One region of the Paenibacillus sp. P36 genome, then DNA from elsewhere that is predicted to be linked to it. Evidence: riboswitches for the same ligand, from Rfam matches in the RefSeq annotation. Region 1 holds a riboswitch; each other region holds the start of a gene.
What was found. Region 1 has a riboswitch for cyclic di-AMP ahead of ACKTT9_RS00975 (ubiquitin-like domain-containing protein). Riboswitches for the same ligand answer to the same signal wherever they lie in the genome.

Region 1 (4,179 bases):
CGCGCTGCATACTGCAGGTAACCCATGGATTCCTTCATATAATGTTCAAATCTCTTCTGCCATAGGGCACGGGTATCCATGTCCATCGCCTTCATACCAATTCTCCTTTTACAAGCTTATAAAAGATGTCGTCCAATGACGCTTGCTGGAGTCCTGTCTGCTGACGTAATTCGACTAAATCGCCTTGGGCGACCATATGTCCTTTGTGCAGGACGACATAGTTATCGCAATATTTTTCAATCGTAGACAAAATATGCGAGGATATGAGAAATGACGCGCCGCGTCGCTTCATTTTGACCATCAACTCGAGCAATGAGCGGATGGCTAGCGGATCGAGCCCGAGAAAAGGCTCGTCAATGATGTAGAGAGAAGGTTCGATCAGGAATGCATTCATGATCATGACCTTTTGCTTCATCCCTTTGGATAAATGGCTTGCGAAAGACTTGAGCTTGTCCTGCATGTGGAACTGCTCGAGCAGCGCTTGTGAGCGGGAGAGATAGTCATCCTTCGTTAAGCCGTAAGCCATGGCAGTTAACTCCAGATGCTCACGAATCGTAAGCTCTTCATATAGCTCTGGACTTTCAGGCACATAAGCGTAAGTGGCACGGTAAGGCAGCGGATCTTCGGCCAGCGTCAAACCGTTAATTTTTATAGAACCCCTTTGTGGTTGAAGCAGTCCAAGGATGTTCTTGATGGTCGTACTTTTTCCTGCGCCGTTCAAACCAATTAATCCCATCATTTCACCTTGACGGATGGAAAATGTGAGGTCGTGAAGAACGGGTTTATTTGGTAAATATCCCCCGAATAAAGCGTCAACTTGTAATATGGGACCCATCTCAGTGCCTCCCTAAATAGCTAATTATTGGAATTTATATACGTGTTTCATACCTGATAATTATAAACAAATTTAGTTTCGAAGCCTAGTTTAAGAGTGAAAACACGAAGAAACTTAGTATTCGTACGTTATAATGAGTTAAATGTAGATAAAAGGTGGTTTTATTTCGAAAATAAGCTATTTTTAATCGATTTAGCCCTTTTTAGTAGGTGTTAATCCCTTTACAGGCAGAGATTAACAGCGTAATATACTTTTCATAATAACTTAATAACCAATTTGCCATTTTTCCATTCGCTGAGTTCCAATTATGGGAACGGGGGAACCACTGTTAGCTTATAAAGCGGCATCGCTGACGAAGTGAACAGAGTGAGTAACAGGGGTGAATCTTGGACGTTGAACGGAAGTTTACGTCTGAGTAGGGCGACTCTCACGTCCGAATCCGTCAGCTAACCTCGTAAGCGTAAGAGAGGTAACGATTGTCGTGCGTGCTATTTGTGTATTTTTACTATGCAAACTAAGCCAGCGAGAAGAGTCCTCTTCTTGCTGGCTTTTTGTCCCCATAAGGACCTTTAACTGTTTCGGACGACTAATCGTAACCCGGAATTCATAGGATGATGAATAGCAAAGCGGGGTGGGACGACCAGAACGCAGTTGTTTCCAAACAACTGCCGATGGACGACACGTTAAGTTAAATTAAAAACCTTAGTCGCGTCAAATTTAATCATGCTGTAACCTGGCGGCGAGGCTTTGAAGGAGGACCGAAGAAGTGGGCAGTATCTCTTTTAGCGAGACCCATGTAAAACGATCATCCAGCATGTCCTTCGCATTGCGATGGAAGCATGAAAACTTGCGTTTGATTTTAAGCCTGGCTATAATCTCAATCGCAATGACTTTCATGTTTTTGGTGTTGTTGTACGGTACGGCTACCAAGAGCGTATCCGTGGTTGTGAATGGACAAGAAACCGTTGTGCATACGAAGCAATGGGTCCTGCAACGCCTACTGGATGAACAAGCCATAACGATTGGTGAACACGATGAAATATCTGCAGACCCTACGGCTACAATCAAGGGCGGGGACAAATTCGTCATCGAACACGCTTCTCCAATTCAATTGACTGCTGATGGAAAGACCACCACTGTTTACACAACTGCAAGAACGGTTGAAAGTGCATTGCAACGTTTACATATTGCACTTGGGGAGCACGATAAGCTGACTCCCGAACCGACAGCCTCTTTGGGATCAGGCGATGAAATCAAAATCGTCCGTGTGAAAAAAGAGACGGAAGAAGTAACAGAGCCGATTGCATTCGACACGGAAAAGAAAAATGATGCATCGTTGCTTAAGGGTAAAGAGCAGGTCGTTCAAGAAGGTAAAGAGGGCGTACTTCTGAAAAAGAAAGAGAAGACTTACGAAGATGGCGTATTAGTTGCAGAAGCTGTTGTAGGTCAAGAAGTACAGGAACAAAGCGTTAAAAAAGTTGTGTCCGTTGGCACGAAAAATCCCGTTGTCGTTCTATCGGCATCATCCCCTAGTGTGGATGAGGTTTCTAAGAATGGTGTAACATTCGGGTATAAACAAATCCTCAAGAACGTGAAGCTCACGGCTTATTCAGCGGGAGCGGATTCGACAGGCAAAGCCGAAGGTTCTCCTGGGTATGGGAAGACCTATACAGGAACGACAGTTACTGAGGGCAGAACGATTGCGGTAGATCCGAAAGTTATCCCACTGGGATGGTGGGTTTACATTGAGGGCGTTGGCTTCCGTCGTGCTGAAGACATTGGCAGCGGTGTGAAAGGCCAAATGATCGATGTTTACTTTGAAGATCATGGCTATGCTAATAAATTCGGAACGAAACAAGGATATACGGTCTATGTCGTAGGACCGAAAAAGCCGTCTGAAAATTAACGTGTAAACGTCTGTTTCAGCGGGAACAATGTCAATATACGTTGCCAGGCAAGCAGCCTGGGCGAAAGAAGAGGGAATCCCTCTTCTTTTTCTGCGTACTGGGAAGGGAACCGATTATGATTAAAGAAGTCATCGTCGTTGAAGGCAAAGACGATACGGCCGCTATTCGCCGAGCTGTCGAGGCGGATACGATAGAGACAGGCGGCTCAGCCATCGGGCAAGCCGTATTGAAGCGAATAGCCCTCGCGCAGCAGCGCAGAGGCGTCATTATATTTACGGATCCGGATCACGCAGGTGAGCGGATACGGAAGATTGTGGCAGCCAAGGTACCGGGCTGCAAGCATGCCTTCATCACGCAGGCGCAGGCCGAGTATAAGGGCGACATCGGCGTCGAGAACGCAGCGCCGGAGATTGTCCGTGAGGCGCTCCAGAACCTGCGGACAGAGTACGACGGGGCTGTCTCGCAGCTTACTATGGAGGATCTCATAGCTGCAGGGTTGATCGTTCATCCGGAAGCGGCTTCCCGGAGGCTCGTCGTTGGCAATGCCCTTGGCATCGGCTACTGCAATGGCAAACAATTTTATAAGCGATGTGCGATGTTCCAGATCTCGCGTGAGGAATTTGAGGCAGCCTTGGAGCATCTGGAACCGAAGATATAGGGAAAGTGAAGTAAGGTGTGACAGTGGAATTCAGGATTTAGAACCTATAGATAAATGAGGGCTACATAATGACTATACCCGGCAATGAAGTGATTGTAACAGCGGAAGATGTTGCAACACCCAGTAAAACGAAACAAATTATAAAAAAGCACAATCTTGTGCTCAAAAAGAGTCTGGGTCAGAACTTCCTGATCGACCAGAACATCTTGGGCAAGATCGTTTCGGCTGCGGAGCTTGGGCCTAACAAAGGCGCGCTGGAAGTCGGCCCTGGCATCGGGGCGCTCACCCAGCAGCTGGCCAAGCTCGCAGGGCGCGTCTTGGCCGTGGAGATCGATCAGCGTCTCCTGCCTATTCTAGGCGAGACGCTGGAGCCTTATCCCCACGCGAGTGTCGTGCATGGCGATATTTTGAAGACGGACCTGCCGGAGTTGTTCCGGCAGCATTTTGACGGGCTGGATGGCGTCAGTGTCGTCGCCAATCTGCCCTACTACATCACGACGCCGATCATTATGAAGCTTCTCGAAGAGAAGCTTCCCTTGGAGAACATCGTCGTGATGATTCAAAAAGAGGTGGCCGACCGCATGGCGGCTCGCCCGGGCACCAAAGATTACGGCAGCCTCAGCATTGCCGTACAGTTCCACTGCGAGCCGGAGCTTGTCACGATCGTGCCGCGCACCGTCTTTGTGCCGCAGCCGAACGTTGACTCTGCCGTCATCCGGCTGCGTGTGCGCAAAACCCCGCCGGTCGAGGTGGCGGACGTGGACTTCTTCTTCGCTGTC
Region 2 (4,179 bases), 790 kb from region 1:
CGCCAAAGACAAGCGACTTTTGTAAGTCCAGGCCCAATAAGAAATATGAAAGCCCGGCTACCAGAATAAATGTCATAAACGTTCCTAATAACGCCAGTAATAATATCGGACGTTTGTTTTCCTTAATCTCTCCAAAAGGAAGCTTAAGTGCAGCATCTCCGATTAGCGCCGATAAGAAAATTAAAATCACGGCCGTTTGAAAGACATGATCCGAAGACACATAGGTTTTAAATTCATTAAGAGCATTAATGGGAAAAATACCAAGCAAAAGCCCTGCAACAACAAGTAATGTTGGATACGGTTGTTTTATTTTATCTGCTACATAAGCGATCGCAACTGCGATTCCGAGCAGTACAAGCCAGTAGTGGATCATTGAAACCTCCTATGATGAGCCTTGTTGCTATTATGTGTATATTCGTGGTTCATTATCTCCACTTCAATTTATCAGTTGGATTTTCAAGCTTACGTTTTGTTTGTACATCTCTCATGGTCGGTTCTTTCAACTCATTCATAGGCCGCTTCCACCCATCATCACATATACTAAAATATGTTCATCTTTGAACAGAATTTCGATGATCTTACCTTCTTTTGTTTTCATAATCATAATGATTCAATCCCATCTGTCTTTTTTTCAACAGCATGTTCTCCACAAATAGTACCCACTAGCCACTGTAATTCTTGCCGTCTTGTTTTGGTATTTAGCCGACCGCTTACATTATTTACCTTCTTATATTCAATTTCCTTAGATTTTAAGTAATCGATTCTTTTTTGAATTTCTTCTAACATCGCGTATATGGTTAGCATGACTTACCTCCAAAAGTTCTTGAACACTTTTTGTACGCCTAAAAAAACAAGAGGAGCCCCTTAATTGACAGACTCCTCCAAGTTTAACCTCATCATTCTTTTGTGTTAATGCAGAGGCAAGTCCGGAAGATCATTCGCAGAGATAACATCGGCTGCTATTTTCTTTGGCCTATTCCATAGATACTCACTTCCGGGCAGATCATCGAACCATGCTGCGTCAGCAGGGCAATCCAGCACCATAAATTTCCCATATTCGTTATCTCGAGACTGATGATATTTTAAGTATGCCTTGCCACCCTCAATCGCTAGTATTTCAATTTTACCTGACGTATGACTCATGGATAATCGCACTCTTTTTCCAAGACCAGATGTTAAGGACTTCGCACTTTCAACTAACCGGTATACTCTTTCTAGTGGTAATACAAATTCTCGATTACCGGCAACAGGACGGTTAATAAAAAAGTAATACGGTGTTACTCCTGCCCAAGATAACTTATCAAGCAACTCAGCCAAAACGAAGGGATCATCGTTAATTCCTTTAAGTACAGGGGTCTGATTGACAACGATTGCTCCTGCGTTATGTAAAGCTTCGAAAGCCCTTTTTGCTTCTTTTGTAATTTCTCTTGGATGATTAATATGTGCCATCACATAAATACGCTTATCGACTGTAGAATATGTTCTTATAAGTTCAAGTAAAGCTTCGTCTTCATAAATCCTCATGGGGTTAAAAACAGGAATTTTAGAGCCCAATCGAATAATTTTCACATGATCAATTTCACGTAATCGCTCAATTATTTTTCTGAGTTTCGATGTTGCTAGGATTAAACTATCTCCGCCCGTCAGCAATACATTATTAATTTCAGGGTGGTTTTCAATATATGCCAATCCGGGATCAACGTTTGCAACTGCTTCATTCACGTCATTTCGAAACAGCCTTTTGCGGAAGCAATATCGGCAATAGGCTCCGCAAACTTCAGAAACTAGTAATAATGCCGTTGTTTTATATTTATGTTGGCAACCAGGGACAACATAGTTTGTGTCTTCATCAGAAGCATCCCAACGTCCATACTCCGATAGTTCCCCTTCATTAGGGATGATTAGCTTTTTTATCGGATCGCTCGGGTCAGACCAATCAATCAAATTCAAGTAATAATCATTCACACGAAATACGAACTTTTCCGTAATTGCTTTCAGTTTACTTCGTTCCTGCTCTGGAATCTCCGTGATTTTATCAATATCGGTAATGTATTTCGGCTGTGCCATCGATGATCCTCCTTGAAAAGCTGCTATTAGATGTTTAAGGGTGGTTAATGATTCTAAAACGATAACCTCCTTTGCTATATATGGTCATGGATGGGTGTAATAAGACAAATAAAATAGACCCGTATGAGGGTGTAAATCGTAAAATAAATACGATTCAATCCTTCAAAACAGGCCTAATTAAACAAGAAGACCCGTTCTACGGGTCAAAAATGCAATTATTTGCATAATAAAAAGCTGACCCATCCACTGCTGACGAGGTTAGCTGCCGGGCTCGGGAAAGATGGTTCCCTACTTAAAGATTCGCCCCAGAAAATTGGTTCCCCCGCTTTCCAGAATTTATCAATCCGGAAATTAAGCGTAGTTTTATATTACACAACAATGTTGTATTCGTCAAACATCAAACGAAGATTTTCATTACTATAAAAATCCAAAATAATTTTTAGCCACAAACTATCATTATTGATTTTCCTTCCTCCCACGTTTGGAATCATTCTGCCCTAACCGCTGTTGCAAAAACTGTTATGACGTATCAGCAAAATAATAAAAAAGTAGCGATTATTGGTTTGAACGAAGAAATTGGACTTGGCACTATTTCTCGATCCATAGCCATTTTGGACGTTGAGGATAACCCTTTCTTGCCACAGTTTCAGCATCCTTGTTCATTGATAATTTACTGTGCAATGATATCGTTTGGTTTTCCCATCGGTAAAGTGGGAGCCATCGCTTTTGGCGGAAGTCTTGGAAATAAAGTCCAAGAACTTGTTGCTGTTTTAGTTCATCTTAAACTGCCTACATATCAACGTATTTAATTCTCATCGAAATACTAAGTGGTGTGAATGACTTCATTTCCCAATATAATTTCTTAATACTTTGATGACTCAAAGGAAACTTATATAAATCCAAAATATACTTCAAATGTATAGGCGCGTATAATCTTCACTATTCTAGGGGATAGTTGTTATTGGAGGTGTTTCCAAATATGACAACATTCTGGGACGCGATTAAGAGTGTCTTGGGCTCGTTATTGGATGAAGAGCCAGTACCACCGTTGCATGTAGGTGAAGTAATGACATTATGGACACTTCTTACCATCTATGAAGAGGGACAGGTTATCTATAAAATCGCATTAAATACGACTACCGATGCTGAATTAAGGCATGCTGTCGAGAACGCGGTTCATGAATCACTACAAGATATTGAAATGGTCAGGGATTTTTTGATCAAGGAAGGCGTTCCATTGCCCTCTGTGTCAGCGGAAAAACCGGATTCCGAATCTAACCAAATTCCTCTTGGCGTAAAATTTACAGACGATGAAATAGCCAATCTCATCATTGGCAAAATAACAGCTTGTATCGCCTTGTGTGGGCAAGGGGTTTCACAGGGTTTAAGAACCGATGTCACCATTATTTTGCTCAGGTCAATGAGCAGGCTCTTGCAATTCAGTGCTCCTTACCGATCATTAATGAGAAAGCGTGGCTGGATTAAACCGCCGCCTTATTACTATCCCCCTGGAGTGTAAAAAACGTCACATGGAATTTCACTATACGGATGAAAAAGTGACGGAAAAGAAGCACATATACCGATTGTTCGTTACAGGCCAGTTGAAGTCAGGTGTGTGAAAATATGGTTCGGCAATTCTCTTGGTTCGAAAACGCCAACAATCAGCTTGTTATTCGGTGCAGACGTTGACTACGACCAGGACGGTTCGATGAACGAGAGCATCTCTTGCGAAGAAACTCCCGACAATAAACTTACTCTCATGTTGATGTTCAATATGTTTGGCGACAAGGGACCGCACGATCCTAAGAGCATTGTCAATGAAATATGGAAAAGCCATCTGCTCATCACTTCCGTTAGAAATCAACTCGAATTATATAACTTTAGAAAAAAGAATAGCCGCGTTTAATACGCGGCAACTCACTTTAATTCAATCTGATTCCAAGTACTCCGTTCCACCTCTTTAGCCAACGCTTCACGATACTTTTCCGCTCACCTGAGGGTGTGAGGCCACCGAATCATACTGGCAGCCTAATCTACAACTTCCCCTTTTGTATCCAAGACCAAATTCGGTATGACCCGAAAAGTGCAATTAACAATAATAAAATAAGGATA
Region 3 (4,179 bases), 1.1 Mb from region 1:
ACGGACGGGGTACGTCTTTTATCAAGTAAAAGAGTATACGGCGACCATTCATGAGATGGTGTTTTTGGATGAAGAAACGAGACGCGGGTTATGGAAGTTCATAGCGGATCATGATTCCATGATCTCGAAGGTGGAGGTTAAAGCGCCAGCGGATGATCAGCTTCCTTTCTTGGTGCATGATCCTAAGTTCAAGCAGGAGAAAATAACGTATTTTTCGGCGCGTATTATCGATGTGGAAGCTTTCCTGAAACAGTATCGGTTTGAACCGCGCAAAGAGGTTGAGCCGATCTATTTGCGAATTTCTGATCCGCATGCGGACTGGAACGATGGCGTTTTCCAATTGCAATTCACTGGCAGCGGTGGGGAAAAAGCGGAGGTCATCAAGTTAGCTGAGGGTGAGCAACCAGCGGATGAGCGTATACTGAGCTGTAGTATTCAAACGTTGACTGCCTTATTTATGAGTTATCAAAAGGCGGGCTTTATGGCCAAAATCGAGCGGCTTCAAGGCTCGCAGGAACTGGTTACTCGGTTGGAAGCGGCAATTCCGCAGCGTACGACGTATTTGGCGGATTTCTTTTAGGATTCGGTCCCGGTGTTCCGGGGCCGTTTTTTGTTAGTGCGCTTTCTCTCGGAAATTTCAGCCTAGAACGAGGGAATAGAGGACTCCAGTTCCCCTCGCTGGATCAGAAGCGAGCTTTTCAAACAAATAGCGGACTGTAGTTTCGCTGAGAGGTCTTCGTGCGGGCTTCACTCGCACTGCATTTGCACAGCACACGCATCGCACATCCCCCGACCTATAAGGGAACTGTGGGGCTCTATTTCAGGGGATTGAGTGTTTTGTAAGCAAATAACTCGGCGCAGGAGCAAGATACAAGCAACGGCTAGCATCCTGATATTCACGGGCTGTTCGTCAAAATTAAAAAACCCGTGATTATCACGGGTTTAGTTTGTACACTTTTACAGTTTGGAAGCCGAATTTGCGTAAGGACTGCTGGGAGCCTGGAATGTAAATGTCAATGCGTTTGCCTTTGATGGAACCACCGGTATCCGTTGCATAAGCATACATGCCGCCTTTTGGCAGGCCGTTGAAATCATAACCTTCTATATAGAGCTTAGATCCAAGTGGAATAACCGATGGATCTACAGCGACGGTTCCGATTCCTAATGGATTCCCCATATAGTCCAATGCTCCAAAGCCTCCATTTTCAGAAGGATCAGCGGAGTAAGCTGTTGACTCAAATAGCTCATAATCAGGTGCGTGATGATTGCCGTCTTTACTTAAAATCGCTAGATTGCTGCTTGCATCCCACTGAACGGGAATGTCGGAAGCATTGCTTAAGAACCGAAGCGGCACGTAGACACGTCCGTTTTGGAACTCAGCGTGTGTGTCCATCTCGACAGGAGTGCTATCGATTTCGGCCTCTTTTTGACCTGACACCAAGGAAATAGAATGCTTGTCATTGTTCAGTGTGACTTTAATTGCGTCGCCTTCCTTTTGCCATTGTACATCATAACCCAGTTTCTCAGTTACGAAACGGATCGGTACTTGTGTAGCGTGGTTGTCATCCAAATAAGGCTGGGCATCCGGAAATTGAACCAGGTCATCGTTGACTTGCACTTTCACGTCCATACTCGCGGCTTGTGCATAAGCATGTCCCGAAAATGGGGAAAGAAAGCCTCCTGCCAAAACTGTGAAGGACACAGCAAGGCACGCTAACCCTTTTGTAAACATATTCAATTGGTAATCCTCCTTCAAAATGAGCCTCCGAGGTTAGTTGACGGGTTCGGGAAGAAGGTTCTCCCTAGTCTGCTCTGCGTACAGAGCAAATATTCACCCCATGTAAATCGTCCCCCGTACCGGCACTTTGTCTGTGCACCGGACTCGGCTTCAAATATTCTATCATTGATAGAATAATGGAAACAACGCCCAAAATATGGTTAAAGGTCTTAGACCATACTGGACTTAGGTCTAGGTACAAAAACAGTCGGGAGTCCGTTTTGACGTGAATCCATTTCGGCTACGATAGTAGCAAGAAGATTACGCGAAGGGCGGTGCAATAGTGAGCATGAATCGATCAAAAAGTTGGGCGCTCATTCTGATAGCAGTTGGCTTTCTCATTTGTATGCATCAAGTTGGCATGCATTTTCATGTCATGGGACTGCTGGTTCCTGTGGCGATGGTGGGGCTTGGTTATGTGGGGATAACTCATGGCAAGAAGATGGGATGGCTGATTTTTGGCATTGGCGCTTTGATATTAATTACAAAATTATCTGGATTCCTAGCGATTGTGTTTGCAGTGTGGTTAATGTATTACGGCTATCGCATGCTAAAAAAACCAAACGATTCGGCGGAGTTCAGACTTTAATCAACAGGAACATAGGGGGTGTGGATGATGAGCGTATTTGATCGAATTGGTAAAATGGCCGATATGGCCTGGCAGGAGGCAGCAAGCAAGCTGGACCTGCATGAACGGGGAGGCGGCCACTCCAGCCATTCCAGCCACGCTGGACACGCGGGAGCATCGCGCGGCATAGCCGAGCTGGAGGAGCGCTACGAGGAGGCGCTGCAGCGTACGATTGAGCTGCGCAAGCAAAGCGTCGACGCGCAGGAGATGGCGCAGCTGCGCGCCGAGCAGGCCGAGCTGGCCATGCGCGCAGGCGACGAAGAGCTGGCGCGCATGGCGCTGCAAGAGAAGCTGCGCTTGGAAGCAGCCTGCGCGCAGTACCGCGCGCAGTACGCGAGCAGCCAGGACGTCTGCCTGGCGCTCGCAGACGAGCTGGCGGCGCTGCGTGCCGGCCGCACAGCAGGAACAGGACAGCCGCGAAGCGGGCTGTCCAAGGAAGAAGCTCGCGAAGCATTGCGCGAGCTGGAAGCGACCGGCCGCGAGCTCGGCCGGGAAGCGCTGCAGGGCTTGCGCGTGGCGGGGCGCGTGTCGAAAGAGACGCTGAAGGAGGCCGGCAGCAACCTCAAGCAAGAGATGCGCAAGCTTCAGCAGGATTGGCGCGACAAGAAATAAGCCTCGCGTGATTGTACTGCGCTGCGCACAGTATGCGGCGCAGTCGGGTTCCGGCCTCCATTCCTCATGCTAGAGCCTTGCTGGGCAAGGATTTGCATCTTGGAGGCTGTCCATTCTTATGGTATGCTAGGAATCTATATGAACGAATTAATCGGCAGCCAGAGGAGGTGCAGCGATGGGCGAAGAAACTAAAAACAACCGCAACCGGAATACAGCTCTTGTGCTGATTGGCGCCGGTCTTTTTTTGCTTCTGGATCATACGATAGGCTTTTTCCCCATTCTTGCGATAATCCTCGTCTTGCTGGGCATTCATCGGGTCCGTTCCCGCAAAGAGCGCAAAGGTTTTGTGCTCATCGGAGTAGGGGCTGTGATTCTGTTTGGTGATCATATTACGATTGTTTTATCTATCGTTTTGATTTCATTAGGATTCTTTTTCATACGGTCCAAGCAAGTGCATAAAGATGACACCTATATTCAGAAGCAGAAGCTGATGGACAGCGTTCGCTTGGGGCGTGAGCCTTGGATCATGCGCAATAGTTCAACGTGGTACATTATCGGGGAGACGTATATCGATCTCTCGCTTGCCATACTGGAGCAAAAGGAAACAACGCTTATTCTGCAAGGTGTGATAGGCGATGTAGATATAAAGGTACCAGATGATATTGGCGTCTCCGTAGGAGCATCCGTTACATTTGGCCAAATTCAAGTTGCAAGTGAGCGTGAATCAGGCGTAATGAACAAATTACAGTGGCAATCGTCCAATTATGAGAGCTGCGACCACCGCGTGAAACTTGTGCTTTCGTATATTGTAGGAGATATTAAAATTAAAGTGATGTAACGTCTAGAGGAGGTTCAGCGCATATTGGACGGCTATAAACGCAGATTAACAAATATGATATGGCGCAGTATGGCTGAATCGATTATTTTTAGTTTTTTTGTATTTGGCGCTATCATCTATTTCATGAACTCAAACAATCTAATCACACCATTTACGAGCTGGCAAGAAGGTGTGAAATTCGTTTTCATGGCCATCGTGATTATCGGAGGCATTGGTGCAGGGTACGGTTACTGGAACAGCTCACGGATTACACGCCGGCTTGAGCCGCTGATGGAGACGATGATTTTGCTTGAAAAAGGGACCTTCGCCCGCGAAGGCTTCCAG

Region 2: linked by a shared signal. The riboswitch ahead of ACKTT9_RS04675 (KamA family radical SAM protein) and the one ahead of ACKTT9_RS00975 (ubiquitin-like domain-containing protein) in region 1 are both predicted to bind cyclic di-AMP.
Region 3: linked by a shared signal. The riboswitch ahead of ACKTT9_RS06115 (stalk domain-containing protein) and the one ahead of ACKTT9_RS00975 (ubiquitin-like domain-containing protein) in region 1 are both predicted to bind cyclic di-AMP.

What each region holds. Positions count from the first base shown of each region.
Region 1 is NZ_AP038372.1:220,171-224,349, forward strand. It holds gene ACKTT9_RS00965 (ABC transporter permease) at 1-95, opposite strand, end outside; gene ACKTT9_RS00970 (ABC transporter ATP-binding protein) at 92-835, opposite strand; cyclic di-AMP (ydaO/yuaA leader) riboswitch at 1,118-1,311, shown strand; gene ACKTT9_RS00975 (ubiquitin-like domain-containing protein) at 1,602-2,741, shown strand; gene rnmV (ribonuclease M5) at 2,858-3,400, shown strand; gene rsmA (16S rRNA (adenine(1518)-N(6)/adenine(1519)-N(6))-dimethyltransferase RsmA) at 3,469-4,179, shown strand, end outside.
Region 2 is NZ_AP038372.1:1,007,819-1,011,997, reverse strand. It holds gene ACKTT9_RS04685 (cation:proton antiporter) at 1-373, opposite strand, end outside; gene ACKTT9_RS04680 (hypothetical protein) at 601-804, opposite strand; gene ACKTT9_RS04675 (KamA family radical SAM protein) at 910-2,067, opposite strand; cyclic di-AMP (ydaO/yuaA leader) riboswitch at 2,300-2,435, opposite strand; gene ACKTT9_RS04670 (hypothetical protein) at 2,589-2,876, shown strand; gene ACKTT9_RS04665 (DUF3231 family protein) at 3,047-3,586, shown strand; gene ACKTT9_RS04660 (hypothetical protein) at 3,683-3,973, shown strand.
Region 3 is NZ_AP038372.1:1,320,402-1,324,580, forward strand. It holds gene eis (enhanced intracellular survival protein Eis) at 1-580, shown strand, start outside; gene ACKTT9_RS06115 (stalk domain-containing protein) at 935-1,732, opposite strand; cyclic di-AMP (ydaO/yuaA leader) riboswitch at 1,746-1,898, opposite strand; gene ACKTT9_RS06120 (LiaF transmembrane domain-containing protein) at 2,067-2,366, shown strand; gene ACKTT9_RS06125 (PspA/IM30 family protein) at 2,391-3,017, shown strand; gene liaF (cell wall-active antibiotics response protein LiaF) at 3,193-3,855, shown strand; gene ACKTT9_RS06135 (sensor histidine kinase) at 3,880-4,179, shown strand, end outside.